One region of the Nocardia amikacinitolerans genome, then DNA from elsewhere that is predicted to be linked to it. Evidence: riboswitches for the same ligand, from Rfam matches in the RefSeq annotation. Region 1 holds a riboswitch; the other holds the start of a gene.
What was found. Region 1 has a riboswitch for S-adenosylmethionine ahead of CRP45_RS23705 (bifunctional o-acetylhomoserine/o-acetylserine sulfhydrylase). Riboswitches for the same ligand answer to the same signal wherever they lie in the genome.
Positions count from the first base shown of each region.

Region 2: another riboswitch for S-adenosylmethionine. It lies ahead of CRP45_RS22030 (rhodanese-like domain-containing protein); the one in region 1 lies ahead of CRP45_RS23705 (bifunctional o-acetylhomoserine/o-acetylserine sulfhydrylase).

Region 1 covers NZ_OBEG01000005.1:459,230-463,745, forward strand. Annotated here, with positions in the region: gene metX (homoserine O-acetyltransferase MetX) at 1-381, opposite strand, end outside; gene CRP45_RS23705 (bifunctional o-acetylhomoserine/o-acetylserine sulfhydrylase) at 378-1,706, opposite strand; SAM riboswitch class IV at 1,793-1,903, opposite strand; gene CRP45_RS23710 (TetR/AcrR family transcriptional regulator) at 1,956-2,765, opposite strand; gene CRP45_RS23715 (MFS transporter) at 2,903-4,396, shown strand.
Region 2 covers NZ_OBEG01000004.1:808,948-813,463, forward strand. Annotated here, with positions in the region: gene CRP45_RS22015 (hypothetical protein) at 1-247, shown strand, start outside; gene CRP45_RS34710 (hypothetical protein) at 636-1,160, shown strand; gene CRP45_RS22025 (O-succinylhomoserine sulfhydrylase) at 1,218-2,432, opposite strand; gene CRP45_RS22030 (rhodanese-like domain-containing protein) at 2,429-2,845, opposite strand; SAM riboswitch class IV at 2,861-2,976, opposite strand; gene CRP45_RS22035 (Rv0361 family membrane protein) at 3,012-3,461, opposite strand; partial or broken gene CRP45_RS22040 (FAD-dependent oxidoreductase) at 3,827-4,516, shown strand, end outside.

The DNA of each region.
Region 1 (4,516 bases):
CGGCTTGCCGTCCGGCGCGAGCGACGACGGCCCGGTGCTGCCCTTACAGCCGCCGAGCACGTTGGTCGCGATCACACACCATTCGTCGGTGTCCACCGGCGCGCCCGGGCCGACCATGCCCTCCCACCAGCCGGGCTGGGAGTGGATGTCGTCGGGCGTGCCGACGACGTGCGAATCACCGGTCAGAGCGTGCTCGACGAGCACCACATTGTCCAGGGCGGGGGAGAGCTCGCCCCACCGCTGCACGGCGAGGTGCACGTCCGGAATCACCGCGCCGCTTTCCAGCCGCACGTCCCCGATCGCGATGACGCCGGGCCGACCGTCCGGCGGCGGCAGCAGGCCGACGCCGGACTCGATGCTCTGCTCGGTGCTCACGGTCACGTCGTCGCCGCCGTGAATCCGGCGCGCAGATCGGCCAGAATGTCGTCGATTCCCTCGATGCCCACGGCGAGGCGGACCAGTCCCGGGGTGACGCCGGAGGCGAGCTGTTGCTCGGGTGTCAGTTGGGAGTGCGTCGTGGAGGCCGGATGGATCACCAGAGAACGCACGTCCCCGATGTTAGCGACGTGGCTGTGCAGGACTAACGCGTCCACGAACTTCTTGCCCGCGTCGACGCCGCCGCGCAGCTCGAACGAGACGATCGCGCCGGTCCCCCTCGGCGCGAGCCGCTTGGCCCGCTCGTGCCAAGGCGAGCCGGGCAGTCCCGCGTAATGGACCGCTTCGACGGCCGGATGCTGCGTCAGGAATTCCGCGACCGCCTGCGCGTTGGCGACGTGGCGCTCGACGCGCAGGCTCAGCGTCTCGATGCCCTGCGCGATCAGGAACGCGTTGAACGGCGAGACCGCCGCGCCCAGGTCGCGCAGCAGCTGCACGCGGGCCTTCAGCGCGTAGGCGGGCGCGCCGAGGTCGGCGAAGACCACGCCGTTGTAGCTCGGGTCCGGGGTGGTGAAGCCGGGGAAGCGCGGCTCACCCTTGTCGTCGCGGACGGTCCAGTCGAACTTTCCGCCGTCGACGATCGCACCGGCGACGGCCGCGCCGTGCCCGCCCAGGTACTTGGTGGCGGAGTGCACCACGATGTCGGCGCCGTGCGCCAGCGGCTGGATCAGGTACGGGGTCGCGACGGTGTTGTCCACGATCAGCGGGATTCCCGCGGCGTGCGCGACCTCGGCGATGCCGGGGATGTCGAACACGGCGCTGCTGGGATTGGCGATTGTCTCGCCGAAGAACGCCTTGGTGTTGGGCCGGATCGCCGCGCGCCACTGCTCGAGATCGTCCGGGTCCTCGACGAACGAGACCTCGATGCCGAGCTTGGGCAGCGAGTAGTGGAAGAGGTTGTAGGTGCCGCCGTACAGGTGCGGGCTGGACACGATGTGGTCGCCAGCCTCGGCGAGATTGAGAATCGCGAAAGTCTCCGCGGCCTGCCCGGAGGCCAGCAGCAGCGCGGCGACACCGCCTTCCAGGGCGGCGATGCGCTGCTCGACCACATCCTGGGTCGGGTTCATGATGCGGGTGTAGATGTTGCCCGGCTCGGCGAGACCGAACAGCGCCGCCGCGTGGTCGGTGTCGCGGAAGGCGTAGGAGGTGGTCTGGTAGATCGGCAGGGCGCGGGCGCCGGTGCTCGGATCGGGGGCTTGGCCCGCATGCACCTGCTTGGTCTCGAAGGACCAACGGGCAGGATCGAACTCGGCCGCTACGGGGTCGGTCATGTCATGCTCCACAAGAGTTGTTCGCCGGAACTAACGAGATCGGTGATGCGGTCTATCCAGGACAACACATTTCCGGGAACCTCCTGACAGCGCGCTTGCCCTCGACCTTCGAGGGCCCGGTCATCACCCGGAGCACCCCACCGCTGCTGGAGGGTTGCCGTCCAGCGAGCCGGGGCTTGGCGCTGGCACTCATGACCTGACGGACATGGTAGCTGGCGGGCGGCCAATGGCCGAAATTCGTAGCCGATCTCACTCCGCCGATTCGGTCACCGGTTCCGCGCAGACCCGCATGAACTCCGCGTACGCGTCGAGCAGCGTCGCCCGCGCCGCGTGCACCGCGGTCTCCGGATCGCCGTCCATGATCAGCTCGCCGTGCACGTCCATCGCGAGATGACACAGCATCTGCCAGGTGGAGACGAGCAATCGCACGCTCAGCGCCCCTTGCGTGGTGCCGAGACGTTCGGCGAGCACCGCGGTGATGGCATCGGACTTGCTGTCGGCGAACTCCAGCGCGCGGCTGTTGACCGAAGGGCTGTCACGCGCGACTCGCTGCATCTGCTGGAACCTGCAGAACGATACGGCCGAGTTCTCGCTCGCCGCGTCATCGATCACCCGGAGATAGGCGTTGCACAGCGCGCGCAGTTCGTTGCCGCCGAGCGGCTCTTCTCGCAACTTCTCGGCAACCATTTGGCCGAAGTCGAGGATGGGCGCGAGGACGATGTCCTCTTTCGTCTCGAAATACCGGTTGACGGTGCGCGGCGAGACGTCGGCCGCGTTCGCGATCTGCTCGACCGTCGTCGCGTCGAAGCCCTGCTTGTCGCACAGCTCGAGCGCGATGTTCATGATGCGCTGCCTCGTCTGCTGCTTCTTGCGCTCGCGTAGGCCCAGAGGTGCCGCGTCTTCTCGCCTCGAGGTCACGGCGCCTTCTCGCGTCGAGGACACCGGGTTTTCCTGGTTGGCGGACGCGACGCTCCCCGAGGCCGCGCGGCCGGTGCTGTTCCCGGTCGCGGCGGCGTTCTCGGCCGCGTTCGTGCCCGCCGGCGTCGATGAGTCGAGCATCTCCCCACTGTAACTCAGACACTCGCTCAACTGTCGCAACATGGCAAATGTCTGACTGCGACATTTTTCTATTGACGCCAAATGTCGGACAGTGACAGGATTGCCCTAACGCGCACTTCCGACGACGAGGAGACAAAGTGAGCGAGATATCGACAGCGGTGCACGCGCCGGACGACCGGCGCGACTCGGCCCGCTGGCTGGCGCTCGGCGTGATCGGCCTTGCCCAGCTGATGGTGGTCCTCGACGCGACCATCGTGACGATCGCGCTGCCGTTCGCGCAGCGTGACCTCGGCATCAGCGAGGGCGACAAGCAGTGGGCCCTCACGGCGTACACGCTGATCTTCGGCGGCCTGCTGCTGCTCGGCGGCCGCCTCGCCGACTACCTCGGCCGCCGCCGGATCTTCCTGGTCGGCCTGATCGGCTTCGCGGCCGCCTCGGCGCTCGCGGGTCTAGCGCAGAACGGCGCCCAGCTCTTCGCGGGCCGCGGCCTGCAGGGCGCGTTCGCCGCGCTGCTCGCACCCGCCGCGCTCGCGCTGGTCTCGGTGACGTTCACCGAGGCGAAGGAGCGGGCCCGCGCCTTCGCGGTGTTCGCGGGCATCTCCGCGGGCGGCGCCGCGATCGGCCTGATCGCGGGCGGCGCGCTCACCGAGTACGCGTCATGGCGGTGGACCCTGCTGGTCAACACCCCCATCGCGATTCTCGCGTTCGTCGGCGCGCTCGCGTTCGTCATCAAGGACGTGCCCGCGCCGCGGACCGGCGGCTACGACGTGCCCGGTGCCGTCACCGTGACGGCGGGTCTGATCGCCATCGTGTACGGCTTCAGCCGCGCCGCCGATCACGGCTGGACCTCGGGCGGAACCCTCGCGCTGCTCGTCGCCGGGCTCGCGCTGCTCGTCGCGTTCGTCGTCATCGAGCGTCGTTCGTCGAATCCGCTGTTGCCCCTGCGCATTCCGGGGGAGAGCAACCGAGGTGGCGCGCTGCTCGCCGCGCTGCTGATCCCCATCGCGATGTTCGCGATGTTCCTGTTCCTCTCCTTCTACTTCCAGGTCACGCTCGGCTACTCGCCGCTGAAGGCGGGCGTCGCGTTCCTGCCGTTCCCGGTGGGCATCGCGGTGTCGGCGGGCGTCACCAGCGCACTGCTGCCCAAGCTCGGACCGCGTCCGCTGATGGTCGCGGGCGCCGCGCTCGGTGTTGTCGGGCTGCTCTGGCTGGCGCAGCTGAGCTACGGCGACAGCTATGCCGCCGGTGTGCTGCCCGCCCAGTTGCTGATCGCGCTCGGCATGGGGCCGCTGTTCGTCGGCATGCAGGCGGTCGCGCTGCACCGGGTGGACGAGGCCGACGCCGGTGTCGCCAGCGCGTTGCTCAACGCCGCCCAGCAGGTCGGCGGCGCGGTCGGCACCGCGCTGCTCACCACCATCTCGGTGCAGGCGGCGAAGGACTACCTCGCCGACAACCCGACCGTCGACGACCTGGCCGCTCGCGCCGCCATCCACAGCTACGACGTCGCGTTCTACGTCGGCGCCGGCTTCTTCCTCGCCGCGATTCCGGTGATCGCGCTGATGATCAAGGCCGGGCCTGCGGACTTCGCCGAGGACGCGGAGGAGGGCGTTCGCGTCCCGCTCGCGGTCTGAGCGACACCGGGGACGGCCCGTGCATATGTGGTGCGCGGGCCGTCTCGCGCGTCCGGCCGCCGTTGGGCTTCCGCCCAGGTCGGAGCGCCTGACTTGCCCGGGATGACATGATGGAGAAGG
Region 2 (4,516 bases), on a different contig from region 1:
CGTCATCGGCGAATTCGACGGCCTCGTGAAATACGCTGCGGCCCTGCGTGGCTCGCGCACGCCTGAGGAAGTAGTCATCGCCGAAAAGGCCCGCGAGGACGAGTTGCGCGCCCTCGGCTGGATCGTCGTCCGCTGGACCTGGAACGACCTCGACAACCCCGCGCCATGGCTGGCCCGCCTCACGCGCGCCGCAACAATTACCCCCGCCCACCGCCTCGGCACCTGGACACCGGCGGAGCGAATCTGATGCCGCCACATAGCCTGTGCACGTCTCACATAGCCACCGCCTGTGTGAGGCGTATAAAAAGTGTGTGGCAGCAAGGTTTTCCCCAGGCGGGGACTTGTCCACAGGGGCTAGTGGATCAGGGCCGGGCGGGTGTGCCAAGGGGCCATGATCGAACGGTTTCCTTAGGCGGGGACAGGGACGGCGGGATCAGTGCGGGTGGGCCGAAGGTGTGTGTCGGCAAGGTGTGTGTCGGCTCGAAGGCGAGGTGGCAGGTAACGGAATTGGTCGCTCGACCGACTGATGCAGTGGCGGCTCCAGTCGGTCGCCGACGAACCCCGGCATGATCGAAAGCGCCGGTATCGCAACACAGCTCGTAGACCACCGTCCATCGAATGAACGGAGTACGCGCATGAAGCGCACGATCAGCTATCTGGCGGCCACCGCCCTCTTCGGCGCGGGTTTGGCCGTCGCCGCAGCGCCCGCCCAAGCCGACCCCGGTCCCTGTCAGCTCGGGTGGTCGAATGTCGAGCCTCGCTCGTGCGCGCAGAACAGTTTCAATCTCGCCCCGGTCTTCGCGCTCGGCAACGGTGCGTGCGTCGGTATGTTCTCCGTCGGCGGCACCGCCTTCGATGGCCCGCTCTACCAATACTCCGAGGCTCCAGGTGCGGCACACGCGGTCGTCGTGCGCGTAATCCCGGGATTCTCGCCGATCGGGACATGGGGTCCGCAGTTGCTCGCTTGCGACGCCACCGCGGTGGTCGACTGGCACAACGTGGACACCGGACAGCGGGGCAGCGTCAGCCGGTTCGTCCCGGGGTGGCAGCGTCTCGGCCCTACCACCATCGTCGCGGACACCGGTCCCGGACGGGTTCAGCTCACCGTCCGCACCGACGGCCCCTCCATCCCGGCTAATGCGGAAGTGTTCGTGCCGTAGTCCTTTTCGCCACTCCGCACAGCGTTGTCGTCGCTGTGCGGACTAGCGAGGCCGGGTCTAGCTCAAGGCGTGATCAAGATCGGCGAGCAGATCTTCCACGTCCTCGAGGCCGACGGAGATGCGCACGACCCCGTCGGACAGGCCGATGGTGGCGCGACCCTCCGGGCCCATGGCGCGGTGGGTCGTCGTGGCCGGGTGGGTGATCAGGGTTTTGGAGTCGCCGAGGTTGTTGGAGATGTCGACGATCCGCAGCCTGTTCAGCACCTCGAAGGCTCGCTTCTTGGCTTCGTCGGCCGGGGCGTTCAACTCGAAGGTGACCACCGTGCCGCCGCCGGACATCTGGCTGCGGGCCAGGTCGTACTGCGGATGCGATTCCAGGAACGGGTATTTCACCCAGCTGACCGACTTGTTGGTCTCCAGGAAACGCGCGATCCGCAGCGCCGATTCGGTGCTGTGGCGCACCCGCAGCGGCATCGTCTCCAGACCCTTGAGCAGGGTCCACGCGTTGAACGGGCTCAGCGCGGGACCGGTGTGGCGCATGAGCGTCTTCACCGGACCGTCGATGTACTCCTGGGAACCGAGGATCGCGCCGCCGAGGACGCGGCCCTGGCCGTCGATGTGCTTGGTGCCCGAGTAGACGATGACGTCGGCGCCGAGCTCGAAGCCCTTCTGCAACAGCGGCGTCGCGAAGACGTTGTCCAGCACGACTTTCGCGCCCGCGGCATGCGCGAGCTCGGTCACCCGGCGCACGTCGACGAGCGTCTGCATCGGGTTGGCCGGGGTCTCGAAGAACACCGCCGTGGTCGGCACCGAGAGCGCCTGCTCCCACTGGTCGAGGTCTTCACCGTCGACGAACACCGTCTCCACGCCCCAGCGCGGCAGGATCTCGTTGCACACCACGAAGCAGGAGCCGAACAGGCTGCGCGCGGCGACCAACCGATCGCCCGCGCCGAGCAGCGCGCCGAGCGCCGTGAACACCGCCGACATGCCACTGGCGGTCGCGAACGCCGCCTCGGCGCCGTCGAGCAGCCGGATCCGCTCCTCGAACATGGCGACCGTCGGGTTGCCGTAGCGGGAGTAGACGAAGTGCTCCACCTCGCCGGTGAACGCCGCCTCGGCCGCCTCCGCGCTCTCGTAGACGAAGCCGGAGGTGAGATACAGGGCCTCGGCGGTCTCCTCGAAACCGGAGCGACGCAGGCCGCCGCGCACCCCGAGGGTGGCAGGGCCGACGCCCTCGGGCAGCGGCTTGTCGAACGCGCCGCCGGTGATCACGACTGCCTCCACGGCAGGCCGGTGGCACGCCAGCCGGTGGCGCCGCGATGGCCGGACGCGTCGAGCGAGCCCTCGAAGCCCTCGATCACGTTGTAGGAGGGCTCGATGCCGAGCCGGGTGGCGACGGTCGCCGCGTGCGCGGAACGCTGGCCGGAGCGACACAGGAAGACGACGGGCGCCTCGGGGTCGCGACCCTCCAGCGCCTTGCTCAGCTGCTCGGTGAACTGCGGGTTGGGCGCGCCGTTGCCGTCGACCCACTCGATCAGCACGGTGGGTCGCTCGATCGAACTGGTGTCGGGCACTCCGACGAAGCGCCATTCCGCCTCGGTGCGCACGTCCACCAAGACGGCGGCGGGATTGTCGCGCAACACCTCCCACGCCTGCTGCGGGGTGATGTCACCGGCGTAAGTCATCTCGAACCTCCTGTGAATCCGCACTTGCCGCACCTGGTTCGGTGCGCGGCCAGGTCGTCACCCGGAGCACCCCACCGCGGAGGAGGGTTGCCGACCAGCTGAGCCGGGGCTTGGCGCTGGTTCTCATGACCTAGGGACTGAGATTGCCTGCACCGAGGTCACCGTGTCAAACATTGCAGACGAGCCATTTGTCGTCCGTCCGGGTGAGGTTCCAGGTCGCGGTGTACTCCTTGCCGTCGACCTTGGTGGTCACCGTGGCCTTGGCCCGGTCGCCGTTGAGGGTCTGATCGGTGACGGCTATGAGTTCGATTGCCTTACCGGTGCCTTCCTGCCCGGCCAACGGCGACTTGGCGGGGTCGAAATCGGGGCAGCCGGTGCCCGGTGGCGGCACCATGTCGGTGTTGTTGGCGCCCTCGACGAAGTTGCCGACGGCGCCGGCGATCTTCTCGGCCTCTGTGACATTTTTCTCAGCGGGCGACAGCACGCCGCCGAGCCCAATGGCCACCAGCACGACGACGGCCAGCGCGGCCGCGGCAAGGAACGGCGCGAGGGAGCGCTTGTCGGTCTGATCGACCTCGATCGGTTCGCCTTCGTCGGGGGACTTCTGCTCGGTCATGCATCGATCATCCCTGGTCGGCGGGGGTATCCGACGCCCGGCCCCCGCACGCGAAGCGCCTGCCCGTTTCGCGCGGCTATCGTGGGAAGCGGGCCCGTCCGGCACCGAGCCCGCGGCGGCGGGCATCCACCCAGTTCACCGCACCGGCGCGGGCGACAACCGGCAGCACCGATAGAATCGCGAGATTGAGACCTGCTGCCATAGCCATATGGCAGCTCACCGTCGTAGCGATCTGGGGGCCGTGAGAGCCACGAGCCAGCATCACCAGAGTTCGTGGCGCCGGGTGCAAACAAGCGGTCCGTCAACTTAGCCTAAGCTAAGACGGACGCCATTGAACGTTTCGACCATAAGGGTGCGCGTAAGAGATGACCGAACAGAGTGCAGCGACTCGCCCGCTCCGCATCGCGATCGTGGGCGCAGGACCGGCCGGGATCTACGCCGCCGACGCGTTGATGAAGTCCGATGCCGAGGTGAGCATCGACCTGTACGAGCGCATGCCCGCGCCGTTCGGGTTGATCCGCTACGGCGTCGCGCCGGACCATCCGCGGATCAAGGGCATCATCACCGCCCTGCACAAGGTGCTCGACAAGGAGCAGGTGCGCCTGCTCGGCAACATCGACTACGGCACCGACATCACCCTCGACGACCTGCGTCGCTTCTACGACGCGGTGATCTTCTCCACCGGCGCCAACGCCGACCGCGCGCTGCCGATCCCTGGCATCGACCTGGACGGTTCCTACGGCGCGGCGGACTTCGTGTCCTGGTACGACGGGCACCCGGACGTGTCGCGTTCGTGGCCGTTGGACGCGGAGAAGGTCGCGGTGCTCGGTGTCGGCAACGTGGCGCTGGACGTGGCGCGCGTGCTGGCCAAGACCGGTGACGAGCTGCTGCCGACCGAGATCCCGCCGAACGTCTATGAGGGTCTCAAGCAGAACAAGGCCGTCGAGGTGCACGTGTTCGGGCGTCGCGGTCCCGCGCAGGCGAAGTTCACCCCGCTGGAGCTGCGCGAGCTGGATCATTCGCCGACCATCGAGGTCATCGTCGATCCGGAGGAC